2 regions of the Marinobacter sp. Hex_13 genome follow, and region 2 is predicted to be linked to the other one. Evidence: predicted binding sites of a transcription regulator. Region 2 holds the regulator's gene; the other holds the start of a gene.
What was found. The regulator LexA, encoded in region 2, represses DNA repair genes until DNA is damaged. The targets are predictions, from matches to a motif close to CTGTNTNNNNANACAG.

Region 1: the regulator LexA is predicted to act here: its motif matches at 3,494-3,509, upstream of recA (recombinase RecA).

The regions. Positions count from the first base shown of each region.
Region 1 covers NZ_LSMM01000054.1:11,955-23,323, reverse strand. The annotation lists gene fdxA (ferredoxin FdxA) at 1-99, opposite strand, end outside; gene mutS (DNA mismatch repair protein MutS) at 237-2,870, opposite strand; gene AXW11_RS13965 (CinA family protein) at 2,953-3,453, shown strand; gene recA (recombinase RecA) at 3,599-4,651, shown strand; gene AXW11_RS13955 (flavodoxin family protein) at 4,689-5,159, shown strand; gene AXW11_RS13950 (PilZ domain-containing protein) at 5,166-5,543, opposite strand; gene AXW11_RS13945 (hypothetical protein) at 5,721-6,005, opposite strand; gene AXW11_RS13940 (Lon protease family protein) at 6,173-8,581, shown strand; gene fixJ (response regulator FixJ) at 8,641-9,267, shown strand; gene AXW11_RS13930 (ATP-binding response regulator) at 9,313-10,902, shown strand; gene AXW11_RS13925 (MaoC family dehydratase) at 10,916-11,369, opposite strand, start outside.
Region 2 covers NZ_LSMM01000049.1:59,824-71,192, forward strand. The annotation lists gene AXW11_RS12795 (autotransporter assembly complex protein TamA) at 1-1,159, shown strand, start outside; gene AXW11_RS12800 (translocation/assembly module TamB domain-containing protein) at 1,156-4,899, shown strand; gene AXW11_RS12805 (SIMPL domain-containing protein) at 4,909-5,595, opposite strand; gene AXW11_RS12810 (hypothetical protein) at 5,578-5,808, shown strand; gene AXW11_RS12815 (gamma-glutamyl-gamma-aminobutyrate hydrolase family protein) at 5,793-6,560, opposite strand; gene AXW11_RS12820 (amidoligase family protein) at 6,553-7,548, opposite strand; gene lexA (transcriptional repressor LexA) at 7,727-8,335, shown strand; gene AXW11_RS12830 (cell division inhibitor SulA) at 8,501-8,911, shown strand; gene AXW11_RS12835 (hypothetical protein) at 8,915-9,175, opposite strand; gene AXW11_RS12840 (DUF6586 family protein) at 9,227-9,703, opposite strand; gene AXW11_RS12845 (DUF1329 domain-containing protein) at 9,965-11,323, shown strand.

The sequences.
Region 1 (11,369 bases), on a different contig from region 2:
CAGAAAGTTCGGGCCTTCGTAGAAGCAGTCAACCGGGCATACTTCCACGCAGTCCGTGTATTTGCACTTGATGCAGTTATCAGTAACGACAAACGTCATAGTCAGTTTCCTGGTCCAGTAGTCAATCTCATCAGTGTAATAATAATTGCGCGATATTGTATTGAGCGGCCTGCCCTGTCGCAAGCGCTGAGGTGCACTATCGTTATTACACAGATCAATTCTGCCGCTGAGTTCCACTATTTCCCCAGCAGTTCTTTCAATTCGTACAGTCGGTTAAGGGCATCCCGCGGAGTCAGTCCGTCCACGTCCAGGTCGGCCAGGCATTCTTCCACTTTGCTGGGCTCCAGGCTGGCGAACATGTCTGCCTGCATAACCGGCTCGCTAACGCGGGCGGTGCGTGGCTGTTTTTCAGGTTCAGCCGGCGCCACGGCGGTATGATCGGCTGCCGGCCTGGCTGGTGCCGCACCGCCTTCAAGGTGGGACAACTGCTCCTTGGCATTGCGAATCACGTCCTGGGGCACGCCAGCCAGCTTCGCCACCTGCAAACCATAGCTCTGGCTCGCCGGGCCGTCATGAACGTTGTGCAGGAACACGATGGTGTCGTCGTGCTCGGTGGCAGTCAGGTGAACGTTAACGGCGTGCTCAAGATCGTCGGCCAGTTGCGTGAGCTCGAAATAGTGAGTGGCAAACAGGGTGTAGCAGCGAATGTGTTTGGCCAGGTGTTCCGCTGTCGCCCACGCCAGGGACAGGCCGTCGAAGGTGCTGGTGCCGCGCCCCACCTCGTCCATCAGCACCAGGCTGTATTCCGTGGCGTTGTGAAGGATATTGGCGGTCTCAGTCATTTCCACCATAAAGGTTGAGCGGCCGCCGGCGATGTCGTCTGACGACCCCATGCGGGTGAAAATACGATCCAGTGGCCCGATGACCACGCGGTTGGCGGGCACATAGCTGCCGGTGTAAGCCAGCAGGGCAATCAGTGCTGCCTGGCGCATGTAGGTGGACTTACCGCCCATGTTGGGGCCGGTGATCACCAGCATGCGCCGTTGCTGGTCCATCAGCAGATCATTGGGCACGTAGGGATCGCTCAGCAGTTGTTCTACCACCGGGTGGCGGCCTTCTTCGATATCGAAGCCGGGCGTGTCACTGAATTCCGGGGCATTGAAGCGAAGGCTGGTGGCCCGCTCGGCAAAGTTGCTGAGCACATCCAGCTCCGCCAGGGCCTGGGCAGCGTCCTGCAGGGGTGCCAGTTCTGCGGCTACGGTTTCCAGTACCTCGTCGTACAGGGCTTTCTCCCGTGCCAGCGAGCGGCTCTTGGCGCTCAGGGCCTTGTCTTCGAATTCTTTCAGTTCCGGGGTGATAAAGCGTTCTGCGTTTTTCAGGGTCTGGCGGCGGATGTAATCCACTGGCGCCTGCCCGGACTGGGCGCGGGTAATTTCGATGTAGTAGCCGTGTACCCGGTTATAACCCACTTTCAGCGTGCTGATCCCGGTACGCTCGCGCTCACGAGTCTCAACGTCCAGCAGGAACTGGCCTGCGTTCTCGCTGATATTGCGCAGTTCGTCCAGTTCTTCGTCAAAACCTTCGCGGATAACACCGCCATCCCGGATAACCACCGGCGGGTTGTCGATGATGGCTCGTTCCAGCAGGTCCGATAGTTCGGGGTACTCGCTGATCGTTGTGGCGAGTCTGACGACGTGGTGGGAATTGACCGGTGTCAGTGCCTTCTGTAAATCCGGCAGGCTTAGAAAGGCATCCCGCAGCCGTGCCAGATCCCTTGGGCGCGCTGAACGCAGTGCCACGCGGGCCAAAATCCGCTCGATATCACCGATGCTTTTCAACAGGTCATGAACCGGCTCATAGTGAAAGCCGTCCAGAAGTGCGGAAACCGCCTGCTGGCGTTGTTCCACCACGGTAATGTCCCGTAAAGGCCGGTTAAGCCACCGTCTTAGCTGGCGCCCACCCATGGCGGTCGCCGTCCGGTCCATCACCCAGGCCAGGGTGTGCTGGGTGCCGCCCATCAGGTTGGTGTCGATTTCCAGGTTACGGCGGCTGGTGGCGTCCAGGATTACCGCTTCCTCGCGCCGTTCACGGCTGAGTTTGCGAATGTGGGGCAGGGCGGTGCGCTGGGTTTCTTTGGCGTACTGCAGCAGGCATCCGGCGGCGCAGATGGCCAGCGTGAGGTCTTCGCAGCCAAAGCCGGTCAGGTCGCGGACCTGCAGTTGCTGGGTAATCACGCGGCGGGCGGTGTCGGACTCAAACAGCCATGGGCCCTGGCGACGGATACCGGTATAGCCGTCCAGTACGTCCTGATAAGGAAAGTCCTCACTGATCAGGATCTCCGCTGGGCGCAGGCGCTGGAGTTCCCCTTGCAGGCCCTCGAGATCGTCCAGTTCAGACACGGTAAACCGTCCGCTGGAGATGTCGAGGGAGGCAAAACCAAACTGCTCCCGGTGGCTGTAGATGGCGACCAGGAGGTTATCCCGGCGGTCCTCCAGGAACGCATCGTCGCTCAGCGTGCCCGGCGTCACAATGCGAACCACCTTGCGCTCTACCGGCCCCTTGCTGGTCGCCGGGTCGCCAATCTGTTCGCAAATGGCGATGGATTGACCAGCACGAACCAGACGTGCAATGTAGCCTTCAGCGGAATGGTAAGGAATGCCCGCCATGGGAATCGGGCTGCCCCCGGACTGCCCTCGGGCCGTCAGGGTGATATCCATCAGTTCGGCGGCTTTCTTGGCATCCTCGTAGAACAGCTCGTAAAAGTCCCCCATGCGGTAGAACACCAGTTCATTGGGGTGTTCACCCTTGATCTTGAGGTATTGCCTCATCATCGGGGTGTGGTGGGACAGATCGGTCTGGGCTGCTGACATGAACGGTTCCGGATCCATTGGCTTTATGTGAAGGCAGGGATTGTAAGAAAATAACCGCCATGATGAAACGAAGGAGATCATTATGCCACTGACTGACGAGGCATTGGCGGAAGCCGGCACGCAATTGGCTGACGTATTAATGCAACGCGAGCTTACGATAGCCACTGCCGAAAGTTGCACTGGCGGCTGGGTTGCCAAGGTGCTGACCGACCGCGCGGGCTCTTCTTCCTACGTTCTGGCGGGACTGGTGACCTACAGCAACGATGCAAAAAGGGGCTTGCTGGGTGTGACTGAACCGTCGCTGGGGGAGCACGGCGCGGTTAGCGAACCGGTGGTACGGGAAATGGTTGCTGGTGCCCTGGCGGCCACGGGTGCGGATGTGGCTGTTGCGATCAGCGGCGTGGCGGGCCCTGGTGGCGGCAGTGACGACAAGCCGGTAGGCACGGTGTGGTTTGCCTGGGGGCGCTCTCCGGCTGACACCGAAGCGGTGGTTGAGCAGTTCCAGGGCGACCGTGATCAGGTTCGGCGCCAGGCGGTTCTTTATGTGTTACAGGGAGTTAGGGGCTTTCTGGAAAAGGCCTGAAACGGAGGGGTTGGTCTTACCTTCGTGTTGTGTTTTAATACTGTTCAAATATACAGGAGTCCGGTTTTCCGGGTTCCGCAGTCCATGATTTTGGCCGCCGGGCTCCCGTCCCGATAACGGCATTGGCGACAGAGGGTTTGCAACGATGGAAGACAACCGCAAGAAAGCACTGGGTGCAGCACTGAGCCAGATCGAACGCCAGTTCGGCAAGGGCGCTGTCATGAAGATGGGCGACCAGCCCAGGGAAGCGATCCCTGCGGTATCCACCGGTTCCCTGGGCCTGGATGTGGCGCTGGGAATAGGCGGTCTGCCTTATGGTCGTATCTGTGAGATCTACGGCCCGGAAAGCTCTGGTAAAACCACGCTGACCCTGCAGGTGATTGCCGAGGCCCAGAAGGCCGGAAAAACCTGTGCGTTTGTGGATGCGGAGCATGCCCTGGACCCGGTCTATGCCGAAAAGCTGGGCGTGAACGTGGATGAACTCCTGGTATCCCAGCCGGACACCGGTGAGCAGGCGCTGGAAATCTCTGACATGCTGGTACGCTCCAACGCTGTTGACGTCATCATCGTGGACTCCGTGGCAGCGCTGACGCCCAAGGCCGAAATTGAAGGTGAGATGGGGGACAGCCATGTTGGTCTCCAGGCCCGCCTGATGTCCCAGGCGCTGCGTAAGCTGACGGGCAACGTCAAGCATGCCAACTGCCTGCTGATCTTCATCAACCAGATCCGTATGAAAATTGGTGTGATGTTCGGCAGCCCCGAAACCACCACCGGCGGCAACGCCCTGAAATTCTACTCATCCGTTCGCCTGGACATTCGCCGCATCGGTGCTGTTAAAGATGGCGATGAAGTGGTGGGCAACGAAACCCGAGTGAAAGTGGTCAAGAACAAGGTATCTCCACCGTTCAAGCAGGCCGAGTTCCAGATCATGTACGGCAAGGGCATCTACCACATGGCCGAAGTGCTCGATATGGGTGTGAAGGAAGGCTTCGTGGACAAGTCCGGCGCCTGGTACGCCTACAAGGGCGACAAGATCGGCCAGGGCAAGGCCAATGCCTGCAAGTTTTTGGAAGAGAACCTTGAGATCGCCAATGAGATCGAAGCGGCGGTGCGTGACAAGCTGATGCCCAAGCCGGCCAAGAAAGAAGAAGCGGCAAAGGAAGAGGCAACAGCAGACGCGAACGGTGAGCTTCTCTAAGCTCTGTTATTAGTTCCTGCGTTATCGGGGAGATAGTATGGATGCGAAGAAAAAACTACTGGTTGTCGCCCATGCACCCTCCCCGAATACCCTTAAACTAAGGCAAGCCGTAGAGCAGGGCGCAAAACACGAAGACATCGAAAATGTCGAGGTCACGGTGCTCCCTCCGCTGGAAGCAGGCCCGGAAGATGTTCTGGCCTGCGATGCCATCATCCTCGGTACCACTGAAAACCTTGGTTACATGAGTGGTGCGTTAAAGGATTTTTTTGACCGCAGTTACTACCCCTGCCTTGAGAAAACCCAGGGTTTGCCCTTCACCTTCTACATCCGCGCCGGTCTCGACGGTACCGGCACCCATCGCGCTATCGATTCCATCACCACGGGCCTGCGTTGGCGGCTGGTGCAGGAGCCATTGCTCTGTCATGGCGACTATCGGGACGAATTCGAGGATCAGTGCCGGGAACTGGGGCTCTACATGGCCGCCAGCCTGGATGCCGGACTGTTCTAGGAAGCTTTAGCTGGCGTAGCGATTGTACAGGCCTTCAATGCGGGAAAGGGCATTGTCCACGGTTCGTGAATACCCCTTTTTGTCGAAACAGTAGCTGAACTGGATGCTTACCCGGTAACCGGTCTGATAGGGCTGGCAACTGATCACCCGGGCGGCGACACGGGATTCGCAGATGTACTTGCCATGAAAGTCCATATAGAGACGGGCGCCAGACTCTACTGGCCTTGGGCAAAGCACCGCCATGCCATAGCGATTCAGGTCCAGGCAGGTGACAGCGGTTGAATTCTTCCCTCGACCAAAGAAGCCACGCTCCTGCAGCTGTACCTTCAGGCACATGGCAGGGTAGCGGTCCTTGATTCTGCGGTCTGCGGAATCACTCATCATACGTTGGCATCCGTTGCGTATCTTGTGATTATTATTGGCCCGTTCTTCCACCGGGACGTTGAAGTCTAGTGCCCACGATGGTGACTGAAAAATGACCAAGCGAAGAACTGTGACCGGGTTATCAAAATGGGGCTGCAGTGTGCCAACAGCAAAATCATGCCCCTAATGACATGGTGTTCAGGCCTGGGTGCTGACCAGTCGCCCCCTGCGGTCTTCGGTGGGAGCGGCCTTGCCGGTTTTCGGGTTCAGTAATCGCGGGCTGCGCCTGGACCGCTTCTTGCGGCGGTCTGGCCCCTCAAAAGCGACCTGTGCCCGGCGTCGGTCGGGCTGTACACGTCGGTCGCCCTGCGGTTTTTCCGGCGACGGTGACGCCTGTTGCGGCTGCGGTGCGGTAAAGGGTTTGCGTTTCCGCAGTGACTCCAGCACCGTCAACGGTTGTGACTGATTTCGATAAATATCCATTGAATGAGTGTCCCGCCCTGAGGTTGAGGCCTCTGTTATTATGCCCGATTGATCAATTTATCGACAAGTTGGGCTAAATCTTTAGCGAGAGCGCGACAGGGCCGGCCCCAGATTCTACAATGAGCGGCCAACACCAAAATGCTTTCATACCGTTACAGGACCGAACCTTGAAGTCACTGTCCCTGAACCAGCTCTACAAAGCCTGTGTTTTAAAAGATCTACCGTTCAAGACCACGCGACAGCTCGAGCCCCTGGCGGAAATTGTTGGCCAGAATCGGGCCCAGGCAGCGGTGCGTTTTGCGCTTGCCATGCCCCATGGCGGTTACAACGTCTATGCCGTGGGCCGTAACGGCTTAGGCAAGCGCACGATGATGCTCCGTTATCTGGAGCATCACGTGGACACTGAGAATCAGAGCCACGACTGGTGTTATGTCGCCAACTTCGAGGAACCGCGAATTCCCCGTGTTCTTCAGTTGCCCGCCGGTAAGGGCACCGAGCTCAAACAGGATATGGAAAAGTTGATGGGGCGTCTGATGAAGATGATCCCCCAGACGTTCGACAGCGACAGTTTCCTTGAGCGTGCAGAGCAGCTGAAAAACGGGTATGCCAAGAAGCAGGAAGATGAACTGGAGAAGGTGGCGGCCCAGGCCAGGCGAAAGAAGGTCAGCCTGAATATTACGACACCCGGCGGCTATCGGTTGGTGGCGATGAATGGCGAGGAACCCCATACCGCTGAATCCTTCCAGGCGTTGACAGAAGCTCAGCGGGACAAGTTCGAGAATGATATCAACAAGCTCGAGAAGAAGCTGCGTCAGGCCCTACGCAAACTGGCGGATTGGGAGCAGGAATACGCCGAAAGCCAGCAGGCGCTCAACGAGGAAACACTGGAAAGCATCTCCGGCCACCAGATCGACGAATTGATTGAGAAATACAGGGATATGCCGGAGGTGGTTTCGTATTTCGAGGAAGTGCGTAAGGACCTTTCCGAGAGCCTGGAAATTTTTCTGGAAGACAATGAAGAGCAGGCGGCCATCGCCTATGCGTCGCTGGATAAAAAAATGCCCCGGCGCTATCTGGTCAATGTGCTGGTGCACCAGAAAACCGACGAAGTGCCGGTTGTGGTCGAGGACAATCCCACCTACCACAACCTGTTTGGCTACGTGGAAAGCGTTACCTTCAAGGGTTCGGTGTTTACCGACTTCTCGCTCATACGCCCTGGCAGTATTCACCGTGCCAACGGGGGGTATCTGCTGATGGACGCGATCAAGGTGCTTGAGCAGCCATTTGTCTGGGACGGGTTGAAGCGTGCCTTGCGATCCAAGTCCATCCAGATCAACTCGCTGGAACGGGAGCTGACCCTGTCGGGCACGATTTCATTGGAACCCGAAGCCATTCCGCTGGACGTAAAGATCGTACTGTTCGGCGATCGGGAAACCTGGATGCTGTTGCAGGAATACGACCCCGAGTTCGCTGAGTTGTTTCGGGTCACCGCAGACTTTGAAAACGAGATGATGCGTACGGACGAGAGCCAGCTCCTGTACGCCAAGTTCATCGCCAGCCTGGTGAACGAAAAGAAGCTGCTGCATTGCAGCAACAAAGCCGTGGCACGTGTGATTGAGCACAGTTCGCGCATGGCAGAACATCAGGATCGGCTGTCGCTGCACGCAGCGGATATCGCCAATCTGCTGAGGGAATCTGATTACTGGGCGAGACAGGCGGGGGCAAAGCTGATCCAGAACTCCCATGTGGATCAGGCATTGGAGAGCGCCCAATATCGCAGCAGCCGTATCCGTGATCAGTTTTACGACTCCATCCGCGATGGCACCACGCTGGTGTCCACAACGGGCACCTGTGTTGGGCAGGTGAACGCGTTGTCAGTGCTCTCTACCGGCGGATTCGAGTTTGGTTTGTCCAACCGTATCACCGCTACCTGCTATTATGGAGATGGCGGTGTGATGGATATCGAACGGGACGTCAAGTTGGGAGGTAATATTCACTCGAAAGGGGTGATGATCCTCAGTTCCTGGCTGTCTGCCCATTTTGCCGTTACGGATCCCATGCATCTGTCGGCCAGCCTGACCTTCGAACAGAACTACGGCGAAGTGGACGGTGACAGTGCTTCGCTGGCGGAACTGTGCGCCCTGGTGTCTGCGTTATCCGGCCTGCCTGTCAGGCAGGACCTGGCGATTACCGGGTCGGTGAACCAGTTCGGAGAGGTTCAGCCCATTGGTGGCGTGAACGAGAAGGTTGAAGGCTTTTTCAGCACTTGCAGGCTGACCGGGGAACTCACTGGCACCCAGGGGGTGATCGTACCCTCCACCAACGTCCAGAACCTGATGCTTGAGCAGGAGGTTGTCCAGGCTGTTCGCAATGGACAGTTTGCCGTGCATGCGGTCAGCCGTGCCGAGGAAGCGATTACGCTGTTGCTCGGTAAACCGGCAGGCAAGGCTGATGACAAAGGCAGGTACCCTAAGCAGAGCGTTTTTGGCATTATCCAGCAACGTCTGGAAAAAATGCGCGAGCATGAGCGTCAGGAGCATGCCCGGGACGACCACAAAGATCCGTCGATTCACTGAGAGCCATCAGCCGGTTTCACAAGTGTGATCGGCGGTCATTGAAAGGAGAGACAAGGCACATGACTGATACCCAGCAAACGGTCTACGTAGTTGAGGACGATGAGGCGGTTCGTGATTCTCTTGAACTGCTGCTGAAATCCGATGGCAAGCCGGTCAAGACTTATGACAATGCCAACGCATTCCTCAAGGATTACTCCGAAAAAATGGCCGGCTGTATCGTACTGGATATCCGCATGCCGGGCATGGATGGTATGGAACTCCAGAAGAAACTGAATGAAAAGCACTCCATCCTGCCCATTATCTTTGTCACCGGGCACGGTGATGTCCCCATGGCCGTGGATGCCATGAAAGAGGGCGCGGTCGATTTCATTCAGAAACCCTATCGTGAAGAGGCCCTGCTCCAGAAAATCGAAGCCGCCCTGGAACAGGACAAGGAGCAGCGCAAAACTCTCGGTGAGAAGCAGGAAATCCTGCGCCGCGTAAAAAGCCTGACGCCCCGGGAACATGAAATCATGGATCGGATGATTGCCGGGCAGGCGAACAAGGTCATTGCCATCGAACTGGAGATCAGCCAGCGTACCGTGGAAATTCATCGCTCACGGGTGATGCATAAGATGGGTACTCATTCACTGGCACACCTGGTCCGTATGGTTCTGTCCGTAAAGGACCTTATCGACGCGCGCTGATTTGGCCGGCATCATGCATTCATCATCGTAACCGGCCGTACTTCTATGACAGATGCTGTCCTTGAGACAACAGACGTAACGGTTCTGCTCGTTGACGACAACCCGCAGAACCTCAAGGTTCTCTATGAGACCCTGAAAGACAAGGGTTATCGCCTGCTCATTGCCAACGATGGTGAAAAGGCGCTGGACCTTGCTCATCGCCATCAGCCGGAAGTGATCCTTCTCGACATCATGATGCCGGAACTTGACGGCTATCAGGTGTGTGAACGCCTCAAGGCAGACCCGGTTACGTCAGACAGCGCCGTGGTGTTTCTCTCCGCTCTGGATGATCTGCAGGCGAAAGTCCGGGGATTCTCCCTGGGAGGCGCCGACTATATCTCCAAGCCGTTCCAGGCTCAGGAGGTGATTGCCCGGGTGAAAACCCATGCCAGGGTAATCCGCCTTGAGCGGGCGCTTCAGGCCCGTAATCGCCAGCTTGAAAACGATCAGGCCCGCATACTCAATTCCATCAGCGAAGGTATTTACGGTCTCGACGCCAGGGGTACCATCGTGTTCGCCAATCCGGCGGCGGCGCTGATCATGCGCAGGCCTGTTGAAGAGTTGATTGGTGAGGGTTTTTTCGATCTCCATTTCCGCACCGCCGGCCACGGATGTGAGTCACTTCCTGTTTATGCCACCTGTACCAAGGGTGTTGCGGAGAACCAGCGCGATATCGAGATGTTACGCGCAGATGGTTCACCGTTTCCGGTGGAGTATCGTGCGACACCGAAACTGGATGGTGATGAACTGCATGGCGCGGTGGTTGTCTTCCGTGACATCACTGCTGAGCTTGAAAGTGAGCGGGCACTGGACGACGCCCGGCACATGGTTCAGGAGCAGCGTGAGCAGTTGGCCCACTTCTCCCGCCTGACTACCATGGGGGAGATGGCGGCCGGTGTGGCACATGAGGTTAACCAGCCACTGACGGCTATCACCAACTATGCCCGCGTTGCCAAGCGCGTGTTAGCCAAGGAAGCGCCGGACCACGAGTTGCTTGAGGAAACGCTGGAGAAGATCGAAGCCCAGTCACACCGCGCCAGTGAGGTGATCCGACGCATCCGGCGGTTTATGAAGAAGCCGGCTGCCGGAAAGGATGTGTTGTCGATTGCGGCGCTGTTGGAAGATACCCGCCAGTTCGCAGAAGTGGATATCCGCAACAACGAGGGCGGCGTCGAGATTTCGGTGGCCAATGACGTGCCGGATGTCCTTGCGGACCCGATTCAGGTACAGCAGGTTGCGTTGAACCTGATTCGTAATGCCTTGGAGTCCACTCGTAGCGCCCAATCGGAAAAGCCTGTGGAGGTAACCGTGGCGATGTCAGGCACGGGCTGTGTCCGTGTGGCGGTCACCGATCATGGTGTTGGCCTGCAGGACGATGCGGAAGAAAAGCTGTTCCTGCCGTTTTATACCACCAAGGAAGAAGGCATGGGGATTGGCTTGCCCATGTGTCGATCCCTGATCCAGGCGCAGGGCGGTGATATCGGGTTTGAGCGGCCCGAGCACGGTGGTGCGTGTTTCTTCTTTACCCTGCCGGTCGCCGGTGCTGTGGGTTCGCCCTGTGCGTCCACTGACGGCTCCGGAGAGCCGACAGAGTAACCTCTCTCCCCACTTAACTTTCCCAATGTATCTGGCCGCTCAGGTGAGGTGCGTTTCCGGACGCGTTCAGTAGCTGATAGTCCCAGCCGTCTTGCCCCGCCTGCCAGTTGAGTTGTGCGGTTCCGGGAAGGAACAGCGGCTTCTTGAACTGGCAGGAGACGGATATCGCGTCCGGGCGCCAGCCGCTTTGCTGTTCCAGTAATGCCAGCACTCGGGCCTTGCTCCACATGCCGTGGGCAATCGCCCGGGGGAAACCGAAGGCCTTTGCGGTCAGCGCGTGAAGGTGTATCGGGTTTCTGTCACCGGATACCCCCGCGTATTGCCGGCCAATGGATTCCGCGGCACTGATGTCGGTGGTCTCAGGGTAGTGGGGCAGTTCGGGAGGTTTATCGCCCGAGGCCTTTTTGCTTTTATCCGGCTGCCGGAACAGGTTGGTGCTCGTCTCTTCCCACACCAGCCGCCCTGCG
Region 2 (11,369 bases):
GGGCGAAGTGAGCTTCAAGGAAGGGCATGGCTTCGAGGAGCAGTTGCTTGAGCAATTCGTACGTTTTGAGCCCGGTGAGATCTATCACGCCGACAAGGTTGCGAGGCTAAGCGGCGACCTCTCCAACAGCGGTTATTTTTCCGGTGTGGACATTGACGCATCGCCTGGTAAAGCCGAGGACGGAGTGATACCCGTGTCGGTGGACCTGACCACTCGTCCTCCGCGCTCGGTTGCTGCCGGTGTCGGTTTCTCCACGGATGTGGGACCGCGTTTCAGCGGTAACTGGCGGGAGCACTGGATCAACCCCATGGGCCATCGCCGTGGCGCGCAGACGGAACTTTCGGCGCCGCGTCAAAACGTGGGCGCCTGGTACGAGTTGCCCCTTGATCCTCCCATGACCGATTCCATTCGCCTTTCCGCCGGCTATCAGCGGGAGGATATTGAGGACGTCGAGTCTGAGCTGCTTACCCTTGGCCAGCAGTGGAAACACCAGCTCGATAACGGCTGGTTGCAGGTTGCCTCGATCCGCTGGGAAGGTGAGCGTTTTCGCATCGGCGATGATGATCCCGAGCAGAGCAGTCTGTTGCTGCCGGGGCTTGGGTATTCGAAACTGCAGGCGGACTCGCCGTTGGATCCATCCCGGGGATATCGTATCCAGTTCGATGTGACCGGCTCTCACCGTGCCGTCATCTCCGATGTGGATATTCTCCATGCCAATGTTCTGGTAAAAGGCCTCTACACCCTGGCGGACAACCACCGTTTTCTGTCCCGGTTCCAGTTTGGTGGCGTGGCCACCAATCGCTTCTCGGATGTGCCGCCGTCATTGCGGTTCTTTGCCGGTGGCGACCAGACGGTGCGGGGGTATGGCTATGAGACGCTGTCACCCCGGAACAGCGAGGACGTGGCCATTGGTGGCCGTTACCTGATGGTAGGCAGTGTCGAGTATCAGTACGAGTTTACCGAAAACTGGCGGGTCGCGGCGTTTGTTGACGAAGGCAACGCCATGGATGACCTGTCGGACCCACTGGCGACGGGTGTCGGCCTGGGCATTCGCTGGATCAGCCCGGTCGGGCCGCTGCGCCTGGACGTCGCCAAAGGCCTGGATCCCGAGTTTGGCGGTGAATGGCGCATTCACTTTTCCATGGGGCCGGAGTTATGAGCGACGAAGCGAAAACTCCAACACCAAAACGGTCAAAACGCCTGAGAAACGGGTTGTTGGTGGCGCTGTCCGTTATTGTCCTGCTACCGCTGTTATTGATTGGGTTGTTGGTGCTGGCGCTGCGCTCGGAAACCGGCACCGCCTGGGTGATTGATCAGGTTCCCGGCCTCGAGGTTGAGCAGGGGCAGGGTTCGTTGCTGGGGCAGTGGCAGGCAGCCTCCCTGACATGGCAGGGCTACGGTGTTGGGCTACAGGTAGAGTCGCCGGTCGTTGACTGGTCGCCCACCTGCCTGTTCAACAAACAGCTCTGTCTGGAGCGGCTTCTGGCAGACAGCATTGATCTGACGCTGCAGCCATCCGGCGAGCCCAAAGAAGACAGCGGTGATATTAGTCTACCCAGCGTCGACCTTCCGTTGGGGCTGGTGGTCCGGGACGTGAACCTTGGCCCCTTTATGCTCAACGATGCCAAGGTCTGGGACCGGCTCCAGCTCAAAGCTCAGGGTTCCGGTTCGGACTGGCATCTGCAGAACCTGGCCTTTGTTCGGGATGATATCAGCATTGATGCCTCCGGCAGGCTCCAGACCCGGGGCGACTGGCCGCTGGATCTGGAGGTTGGGCTGATGCTCCCGCCCCCATATGGCGCTGATTGGCAATTGGCACTCAATCTGACCGGGAGTGCTGCTGACCTGAGAGTTCAGGGCCAGAGCAGCGGTTATCTTGATGCCACGCTGGCTGGCCGGGTGGCGCCGCTGGACAGCGCCCTGCCGGCGGAACTGACCGTTCGTTCCGGCCGGTTCGTCCCGGCGGAGGGGTTACCGAAAACCCTGGTGCTGACAGACACCGTGGTTGCCTTGAAAGGCAGCCTTGAGAACGGTTTCCGCTCGGACTCCCGCACCGTGCTGCCCGGATCGACAGGCGATATACCCTTGTCATTGAAGGGGTTGGTGACTACAGAGGGTCTCGATGGATTGGAGCTCGTGTTGACCGGCCCCGGGAATAATGAGGCTGAGACGGGCCGCCTCCTCGTCACCGGCAACGTGAGCTGGGAGCAGGCGCTTCAGGCAGACGCCAAGGTCAGTCTCGACGCTTTTCCCTGGTACAGCCTGATTCCGGATTTTGAACAGCCGCCGGTCACATTGCGCCAATTCAACGGCGACGTTCAATACCAGGGGGGAGCCTATCAGGCGAGCATTGACGCCAGTGTCAGCGGCCCCATGGGCGACGCCGATATGGCGGGAGATCTTGAGGGTGACCTGGAGTCTGTTGCGTTGACGAACCTGCGCGTCAATACCGGCGCGGGTTTTCTCGGCGGCCGTGCGGACGTGGCGTTCGCTGATCAGTTGTCGTGGGATGCAAGCCTGACGCTGGACAGTTTTAACCCCGGTTTCTGGCTCCCCGCCCTGGAAGCGAGCTTGAGCGGCGACGTGGGTACCAGCGGACGTCTGCAGGAGGAAGGAACGCCTACGCTGCAGGCAAAATGGGACCTTTCCGGGAGTTGGCAGGCCAATGACGCGCTGATACGAGGTGCGCTGGACAGTGATGCCGGTAACTGGACATTGTCGAACCTGGAGCTTGAGGTAGGGGACAACCGGGTGACCGGCCAGGGCCGATGGGGGCAACAGATTAACGGCAACCTGGAACTGAACCTGCCTGCGCCGGAAACCTTCCTGCCGGGGCTGGCAGGTTCGGTCAACGGTACGGCATCGGTTTCCGGCACCGTGGACCAACCCCGTGGCAAGGTAACACTCACTGGCAGCGACCTGGCATGGCAGGATCAATTGAGTCTGTCCAGCCTGGACCTGGCGGCCACGCTACGCGAAGGGTTCAACATCCAGGCGGATCTTCGGGGAAAGGAAGTTCGGTATGGCGAACAGCTACTGGAAGACTTGTCGCTGGCACTGACGGGAACTCGGGATGATCACCAACTCAGGCTAAACGCCCGCCACAAAGAGGCTGAGTTGTCGCTGTTGCTGGCCGGAGACGCCTCGGAAAGCTGGAATGCTTGGGTGGGTGCGCTTGAGCAGGGGCAAATCAGTGTGCCTGCCCAAGGCCAGCAATGGACCCTGTCAGAGTCCGCGGCCCTCGAGTATACCGAAGCGGGCAAGCTCACGTTGGGACAGCACTGCTGGCAGTGGCAACAGGCGTCTGTCTGTGCCGAGGACCAGACTCTGCTCCCGACTCAAGATATCGCCTATCGCATTGAAAACTTCCCGACCACGGCACTCTCCCCGCTGTTGCCGGACACCCTGCGTTGGGACGCAACGCTGAATGCTGACCTGCAAGTGGTCATGACGGAAGATGGGCCGGATGGTGAAGTATCCATCGATGCCGGTTCCGGTGAGTTTGAAGTGCAGGTGAGGGACGAATGGGAGAGCCTGAGCTACAACACCTTCACCACCCGCCTGAGTTTGAAGCCGAATGTGGCGGAGCTGGACCTGCAGTTGCAGGGGCCCGATATTGGTAATCTCTCTGTCGGCATGTCGGTCGACCCGGATAGTGATGCCCGTGAAGTCGATGGGCAATTCAGCATCGAAGGCCTGGATATCGCCATGGCTGGCATATTTGCCGGGCTGGAGGTTGTTGAGGGAGAGCTCAATGGCGAGGGGACACTGTCTGGGCCGCTAATGAAGCCAGCTGTAAACGGCGAGCTTGCGCTCTCTGGCGGTCACATTGCCGATCCGCGGTTACCGATTCCGCTTGAGGATCTGGTGGTCAGCCTGGAGTTGAAAGGATATAGCGCGGATTTGTCCGGACGTTGGCGCAGCAATGAACGCGGAAGCGGCAACATAGAAGGGTCGTTGGCCTGGGAGGCGGAACCGTCGGTGGAAGTGCGGCTGACCGGTGACCGTTTGCCCTTCAATTACGAGCCGTACGCCCAAGTGGAGCTGGTGCCGGATATCACTATCGCCTACGAAGGCGGCGATCTGTCGGTTTCCGGTAACCTGAACGTACCCCGGGGCACGATCGAAATTCGTGAGCTGCCCGCCCAGGCCGTGTCCGTATCCGAGGACGAGGTTATCGTCGGTGCTGAGGAGAAGGAAGGCGGGCTCCGCACTCTCAATATGGACGTCACTGTCGTGGTCGGTGAGGACGAGGTCAGCTTTAGTGGTTTCGGTGTCACCGGTAACCTTGAGGGGACACTGCGTATCGGCAACAACCTGGATACCCGAGGCGCCCTGCAGCTTGTTGAAGGCCGGTATGAGGCCTACGGTCAGGAGCTCGACCTGCGCCGGGCCAGGCTGGTGTTTGTGGGGCCACTGTCAGAACCGTACCTGGACATCGAGGCAGTGCGGCGTGTGGACAACGTGGTGGCCGGCATCCGCCTCAGCGGCCCGGTGAGCTCGCCCCGGACCGAAGTGTTTTCTGAACCGGAAATGCCTCAGACCGATGCGCTCTCATATGTGATCCTCGGCCGGGCACCGCAAAGTCGTGGTGATGAGGGGCAAATGAGCAGGGCAGCCATATCGCTGGGGCTGACTCAGGCTAACAAGGTAACCCAGGGTATTGGCGAGGAATTCGGGATACGCAATCTGACGCTGGAGGCGGAAGGTTCCGGGGATGAATCGGCAGTAGTGGCCAGTGGTTACCTGACGGATGAACTCAGCATCCGCTACGGTGTCGGCATCTTCCAGCCCATCACCACGGTGGCGCTACGTTACGATATCGGACGTTACTTCTATCTGGAGGCTGCCAGTGGCCTGGCAGCCTCCCTGGATATATTCTATACGCGGGACTTCTGAGCGGGTGATCTACTCCAGTTCAAAAGTCGCGCTAACCCGGGCCTCCAGTTCACGGGAACCGACCGCTGAGACAGCGTCCGAGGCGCCTCGCATTTCCGCCATCATTGGCATCGGGGGTTGATGGCCACCATCGACGTTAATGGTCATCACCTCTCCGCACTGTTTGTCCAGTTCCCGGGCGACAAATTCGCAGCGTGATTTCGCATCCGCAATGGCGCCCGCCAGGGCCTGTTTACGCAAACCGACTTCATCGGAATGAAAAAACTGATGGGGACCGACGTTGTAGTCCATACCCAGTGATTGCGCCTGTGCAAGAATCGGGTTGAGCAGAGAGAGGTCATCGATGGTGAAGCTGACCGTTTGTGAAGCCACGGCCACTCGTCGGGGCTCCTCGTGACGCTCTGGTGATGGAATCGAACGGCTGTAAAGGTTCAACGAGGCGTCGCTGTAGGATTTGAGCCGGTCGCGGAAGTCCTCGATGCTCTCCCTCCACTTCTCCATCTGCTCGTTGACTTCCTCAGTGGCCGTCTCGGGAAGCTTGTGCTCGGCGCGGGCGGTGAACTGCAGCCGTGCGCTGTCTGGCGTATACTTGACTGAGGCCTGACCGCTCAGGCTGACTTCTGCTGCTGATGCGCCCAGGGGAAACAGAATCAGGGCCGTGGAGGCCAGCAGGTATCGATGGACGTTGTGGAACATAGTTGGATCTCCATGTTATTGCACGAGAATCAGGTCAGGTTGACGCCCCGGGAGCGTGATATCCTGTTCAGGCTGACCGGGAGCGACCCCCATTATGTGACCACCCGCGAGCAACTGAAAGAGTGGGCGGCCCGTTATTTGACGGCTCTGCCCGACGATGCTCGGGAAATTCGTGAAATTAAGGCCGTGTTGCAGCGTTATCTGCCATTTTGAGCGGTATTCTCATCATCTTCTCCGGCGGCTTCGACGGGTTCATCCAGCCGAATCAGCTTCCTGTCTTCCGCAGCCTGCACGAAATGGCTGAAAATCCGCCGGTGGCCGCCATGATAAAGCAGGTACTCCGGGTGCCACTGGATGCCCATTAGCCATTGCCCACGTGTATTTTCTATCGCTTGTACAAACGAGTCGTTGTCCACGGCAACAACGCGGAGATGTGTGCCCAGTTTTTTGATGCTCTGGCTGTGGATGCGGTTCGCGCCAATGACCGGGCTGCGCATCACCTCTCCCAGGCGGCTGTCACTGACGACCCGAACAGTCTGTAGCGGTAACAGTAACGGCCGGTGGCGGGTGTTCACCCGCAGAGGTGTCACGTTCTGGCACAAAGATCCGCCGCGGAAAATATTGATAAACTGGGCGCCGCGGCAGATACCCAGTACCGGGATGTTCAATTCTTCAGCACGGGACAGCAGACGAACATCGGTTTCGTCGCGGCGCACGTCATACCGGGCGGTTACCTGGGGAGTCTGACCGTACCGCGAAGGGTGCACGTGGGTACCACCGGAGAGCACAAGGCCGTCGAGCAAGGAGACGTCCACCTTCGAACCCGGGCGGATAAAATGGGTACGCGCTCCATGGAGGCGCAGCGCGAAGGTGATCAGCCGGTGGGCGAGGCTGCGGCGTGCCGGGCCGCTGATGCCAATCGTAAGGCCCGGATGTTCAGGCTTATCTACCGGGCTTTCAGACATAGTTCCCGGACCGAAGCCACTGGTCAGACGTGTCTAACCAGCTGTGGGTCAGGTTATGGAGGCTCAGTTTGCGACTGTTGCGAAACTCCGTAACCAGTTTCGATAAGTCATCAGCGTTGGCCACCAGTTGTTCCAACACAATCCAGTCATTCCAAACCGTGGAAAAATGCCAGTCAGGGTTATCAATGTCGCAGTCGGGTAGCCGGTAATGAAGCGTTGGCCGGCTTTTGATGCGCTCATCCTCCACATATTCTGCGAGCAAATCGCTGTTCAGGTGTGCGAACAGCGGGAGCAGGTCCAGGGCCTTGTTGCGGGTTGGATTGTAATGCAGATAGTCCCGCATTAATTGCTCCATGTCCGGCGCATAATCCTCTGAAATCAGAAGGTCAATGTAGGTGCTGCTCCAGGGCTCAATGTAGCTGGTCAGCTTACGGCTGAAATCGATCTGGTGGCGTGCCTTCAGCCACTCGTAGAGCGCAGCGAAGGCCCGCAGGTAGCGCACCAGCGTTGTGGCTCTGAGGTCCGGTAGCTCCGGGTTCAATTGCAAACCAAAGGCATAATAGAGCGCCTCCCGGCTGCCGAGTGCGCCTGCTCTGCGCAGCTCATCGCAAAGTGTCTCTATGCGTTCCAGCTTACTGAAAGCCATCGGAGGGCTGACGATCTCCAGGGGCACGATTTTCTCGGCGGCTGCGTCGATCACGCTCATGGCCTGGCCGCCAAGCTCCCTGACAGATTCGGGAAGACGCTCGTCGGCCAGATCAAGGTCCTTTATCGGGTCCGAATCCAGTTCGATGGTAAAGTCACCGAGTTCCGTTTCAACCTCGGACACATAGCGCGCAACAGACTTTCCGGTGCCTCCCAGCAGTTTTGCGGACAGCGAGACGAGATCTTCGTAACCGAGGCCGGACAACTCAATTTCAACGCCAACTCTGCGTTCCTTGCCGTCATCCGTCTTGAGGATGTCCGGTAACCTACATCTGTTGCTCATTCAGGCGACTCCCTATTTTGGTTGCGATTACCTTAACACAGTCATACGTCAGGGCGTGGTGGACGGGCCACCCAGTGCGGCTCAAGAAAAAATTGCGTTTACAGGGTTTACACTGGATAAAACACTGTATATAGTCAAATCACTGTATATAAAAACAGGGCTAACCGGGGCAACCTAAATGAAGCTGACAGCTAGGCAGACACAGGTACTGGATATTATTCGTCGCTACCTTGACGAGACCGGGTATCCGCCGACCCGTGCAGAAATCGCGGCGGAACTTGGGTTTCGTTCTGCCAATGCCGCAGAAGAACATCTGCGGGCACTGGCCCGAAAAGGCGCCATCGAGATGGTGCCGGGAGCCAGCCGGGGAATACGTCTTCCCGATGTAGAGGCTGATCTTGGTTTGCCAGTGATCGGTCAGGTGGCGGCCGGTAGCCCCATATTGGCCCAGGAGCATATCGAAGACCATTGCACCCTGCAGCCTGAATTTTTCTCGCCCTCGGCGGATTATTTGCTCAGGGTGCGCGGCATGAGCATGAAGGACATTGGCATCCTTGACGGCGACCTGTTGGCGGTGCACCGCACCCACGATGTGCACAACGGACAAGTGGTTGTGGCGAGGGTAGGTGAGGAAGTCACGGTCAAACGGTTCCGTAAGGAAGGCTCGAAAGTGTACTTGATCGCCGAGAACGAGGAATTCGAACCCATAGAAGTGGATCTGACAGAACAGGAACTCTTCATTGAGGGGCTCGGCGTCGGGGTCATACGGCGCTCGGACCTTCACTGACACCCCCAGGGTGTCCGGACATATCCGGCTGTGTTTCGTTGAGTGTTGAACACCGCGGGCGCGGCTTAACGGCAGGTGAGGCTTATCATGGAACAACTCAGCTTTAATCAGAATCTGGCTTATGCTCACGGAGGCGGCAGGTTTGTCGGTTCAGAGGTTGCCGGTATGAGCGACCATGATACCGTCAGGGCGCCTGCTGTCAGGAGTCGCCCAGCCAAACCGGCAGGCAATGTGACCGAAATCATTTTGCCCGAAGGGCAGGTTGAGAACTTCCAGCTATTGCTACCGATGCTTACGCAGTTGAATCAGGAGAAGCGTTGGTTAGCCTGGATTGATCCGCCCCAAAGCCTTGTCAGTAAGTGGCAGACCATGCGTGGCATCGTTGCAGGCGAACTGTTGGTGTTGAGGTCTACTCCTGACTACCCAGCCGGGGAGCTTGCCGAGCGAGCACTGAGCGCAGGCACCTGTCACGCTGTGGTCATGTGGACCCACAAGCTCGGGCGCGAAGCGCTCGCGTCACTGGAGCAGGCTTCGGCTCGGGGTAACAGTCATGGTGTGGTGCTGCGCCAGCGCTGATCGTCAATGAAGTGTGTAGGAGGGCCGGATGTCCTGAGTGTCCGGCTCTTCGTCTTCCCAGTCGATATCATGGGCAACGTTACCGACGGCCTCAATACCGGCTGCAATCATGGCCTTGGCCACGTTCATGTCCCGGTCTTCCATCATCTCCCTGGCTTCCGTCGAAAATGATATCTGGACCAGTGGTGCACTGTCGTCGTCGATGCGGCGAAGCGCATAGTCTCCGTTGCTCAGTTGTACAATCTCGAAAAACGATGGTGACATTAAGTTAGCCTTTCAGTTCATTCCTGTTGGGTCCGGCAACGCCGTGGTTCATTACCATTCGCTGTGCCGATCCTCGAGGATATCGATAAAGTGTTTCATCGCGCCCAGAGTGGTTTCCAGAGCCTGCTTTGAGCGATCCGGGCCGGTGTCAGCTGCAACCGCAATCACGTTTTCATTGCTGACCGTTTTTCGGGTCACCGGGGGATTGCCCTGATGACGCTCAAGCTGCTCGAGATGACTCCACCAACTCCGCCCGTCACTGGCCAGCTGCTCCAGTTCTGTCATTTCCGGGCTGTGGGTTCCGATCAGCTCATCCAGTGCCTCAAGGTCATCAGGCTGGCTATGTTTGTGCTGATACACCCTGGCGATCATTACCAGCGTCAGTTTTCGAGCCCTCAGCCCCAGCTCTATGCTGCCTTGCAGCAGCGCTTCTTGCGTTGGAACGCTGTCGCTGTGCTCCAGCTGCCCCAACAGGTTGCGAGCCAGGAATATTTTCTGGGAAACCAACGAATGCCACTGTGAAGCCATGGTAGTACCTGAGAGTGGTTTCACTGCTGTGCGATGAATTAATCGCCAACTATAACATTTTTCATTGTGAATTTCTCCTCCCGCCGTTGGTTTGGTGGTTTTGACAAGAAACTACAAAGATTCACTTGAAACGGTCGTTTGAATTTGGCAAAAAGGCGCCCCGATTGAATAACATTTGATCGCCTGTTGTTGTTTCCGGCGTAGGCATGCCAAACCGCGAATGATACATGGGTTGATCGGTTACCTTGGAGGTAGAAGGGAATGCGGAACCAATGGGTCACGGGTTTTACAGTGGCATTGTTTGGGTTGTCAGGCGTTGCGTTGGCAAAGGTCAGTGAATCCGAAGCTCAGCGGCTGGCTAGCGAACTGACTCCAGTTGGAGCTGAGCGGCAGGGCAATGCCTCTGGCAGCATTCCTGCGTGGACAGGTGGGCTAACCAAGCCGCCCGCTAGTTGGAAACCGGGGCAGGTGGAAACCAACCCGTTTCCCGAGGATGAGCCTCTGTTTGTTATTACCGGCGCGAATGTGGATCTATATCGCGACAAGCTGACCGACGGACACATCCGTATGCTTGAGCAATATGGCCCGGAATTTGTGATGCCGGTGTACCAGACCCGTCGTACCGCGGCCTTCCCGGAAGATGTGTACGAAAAGTCCCGGGAGAATGCCCGCAGCGCGGAACTTCTGGCGAACGGAAACGGTGTGCGTGACACCATCATGACCAGCCCCTTCCCGATTCCAAAGAATGGCCTGGAGGTGATCTGGAACCACATCCTGCGTTATCGCGGAGAGGAACTGTCGTTCCGTAGCGCTTCAGCGACGCCCCAGGTGAACGGTTCCTACAACCAGGTTGTTAACCAGTACGACTATTACTTTGCCTACAGCCGCCGCGGCGCGAACCTCGCCGATATCGATAACAAGATTTTTTACCTGAAAACCGACACCATCGCGCCATCCAGTCTCGCGGGCACCATCACTCTGGTTCATGAAACCCTGGATCAGATTCGCTCACCCCGGCTGGCGTGGCGATACGATGCCGGCTCAAGGCGGCTGCGCCGGTCACCGAACCTGGCCTATGAAACCGATCTGCCGAACTCTTCATCCCTCCGCTCGGTTGATCAGAAAGACATGTACAATGGCGCCCCTAACCAGTACGACTGGGAGCTGAAAGGCAAGCGTGAGATCTTCGTGCCCTACAATGCCTACAAGCTTCACGACGCGGATGTCCAGCCGGACGATGTCATTCGGCCACAGCACATCAACCAGGAGTTGGCCCGATACGAGCTACATCGGGTATGGGTTGTCGAAGCGAAACTGCGGACCGGTATCAGCCATATCTATTCCCGCAGGGTGTTCTACGTCGACGAAGATAGCTGGCAGATTCTTGCCACGGAGGAGTACGACAGCAATGATGAACTCTGGCGGGTGTCCGAAGCTCACAACATCAGCTACTACAGTGAGCCGGTATTCTGGACTACCATGGAGATGACTTACGATCTGAACGCCCAGCGCTATTACATTGATGGTCTGGATAATGGCTTCCCCGCCTATGATTTCGAGCCTGGCTTCCGTGGTAATCAGTTTTCTGCCTCGGCAGCCCGGAGAGCAGCCCGCCGCTGATGACTGGCAGCCCCGGGCCGGTTGAGGCACGGGGCGCTACCGGACC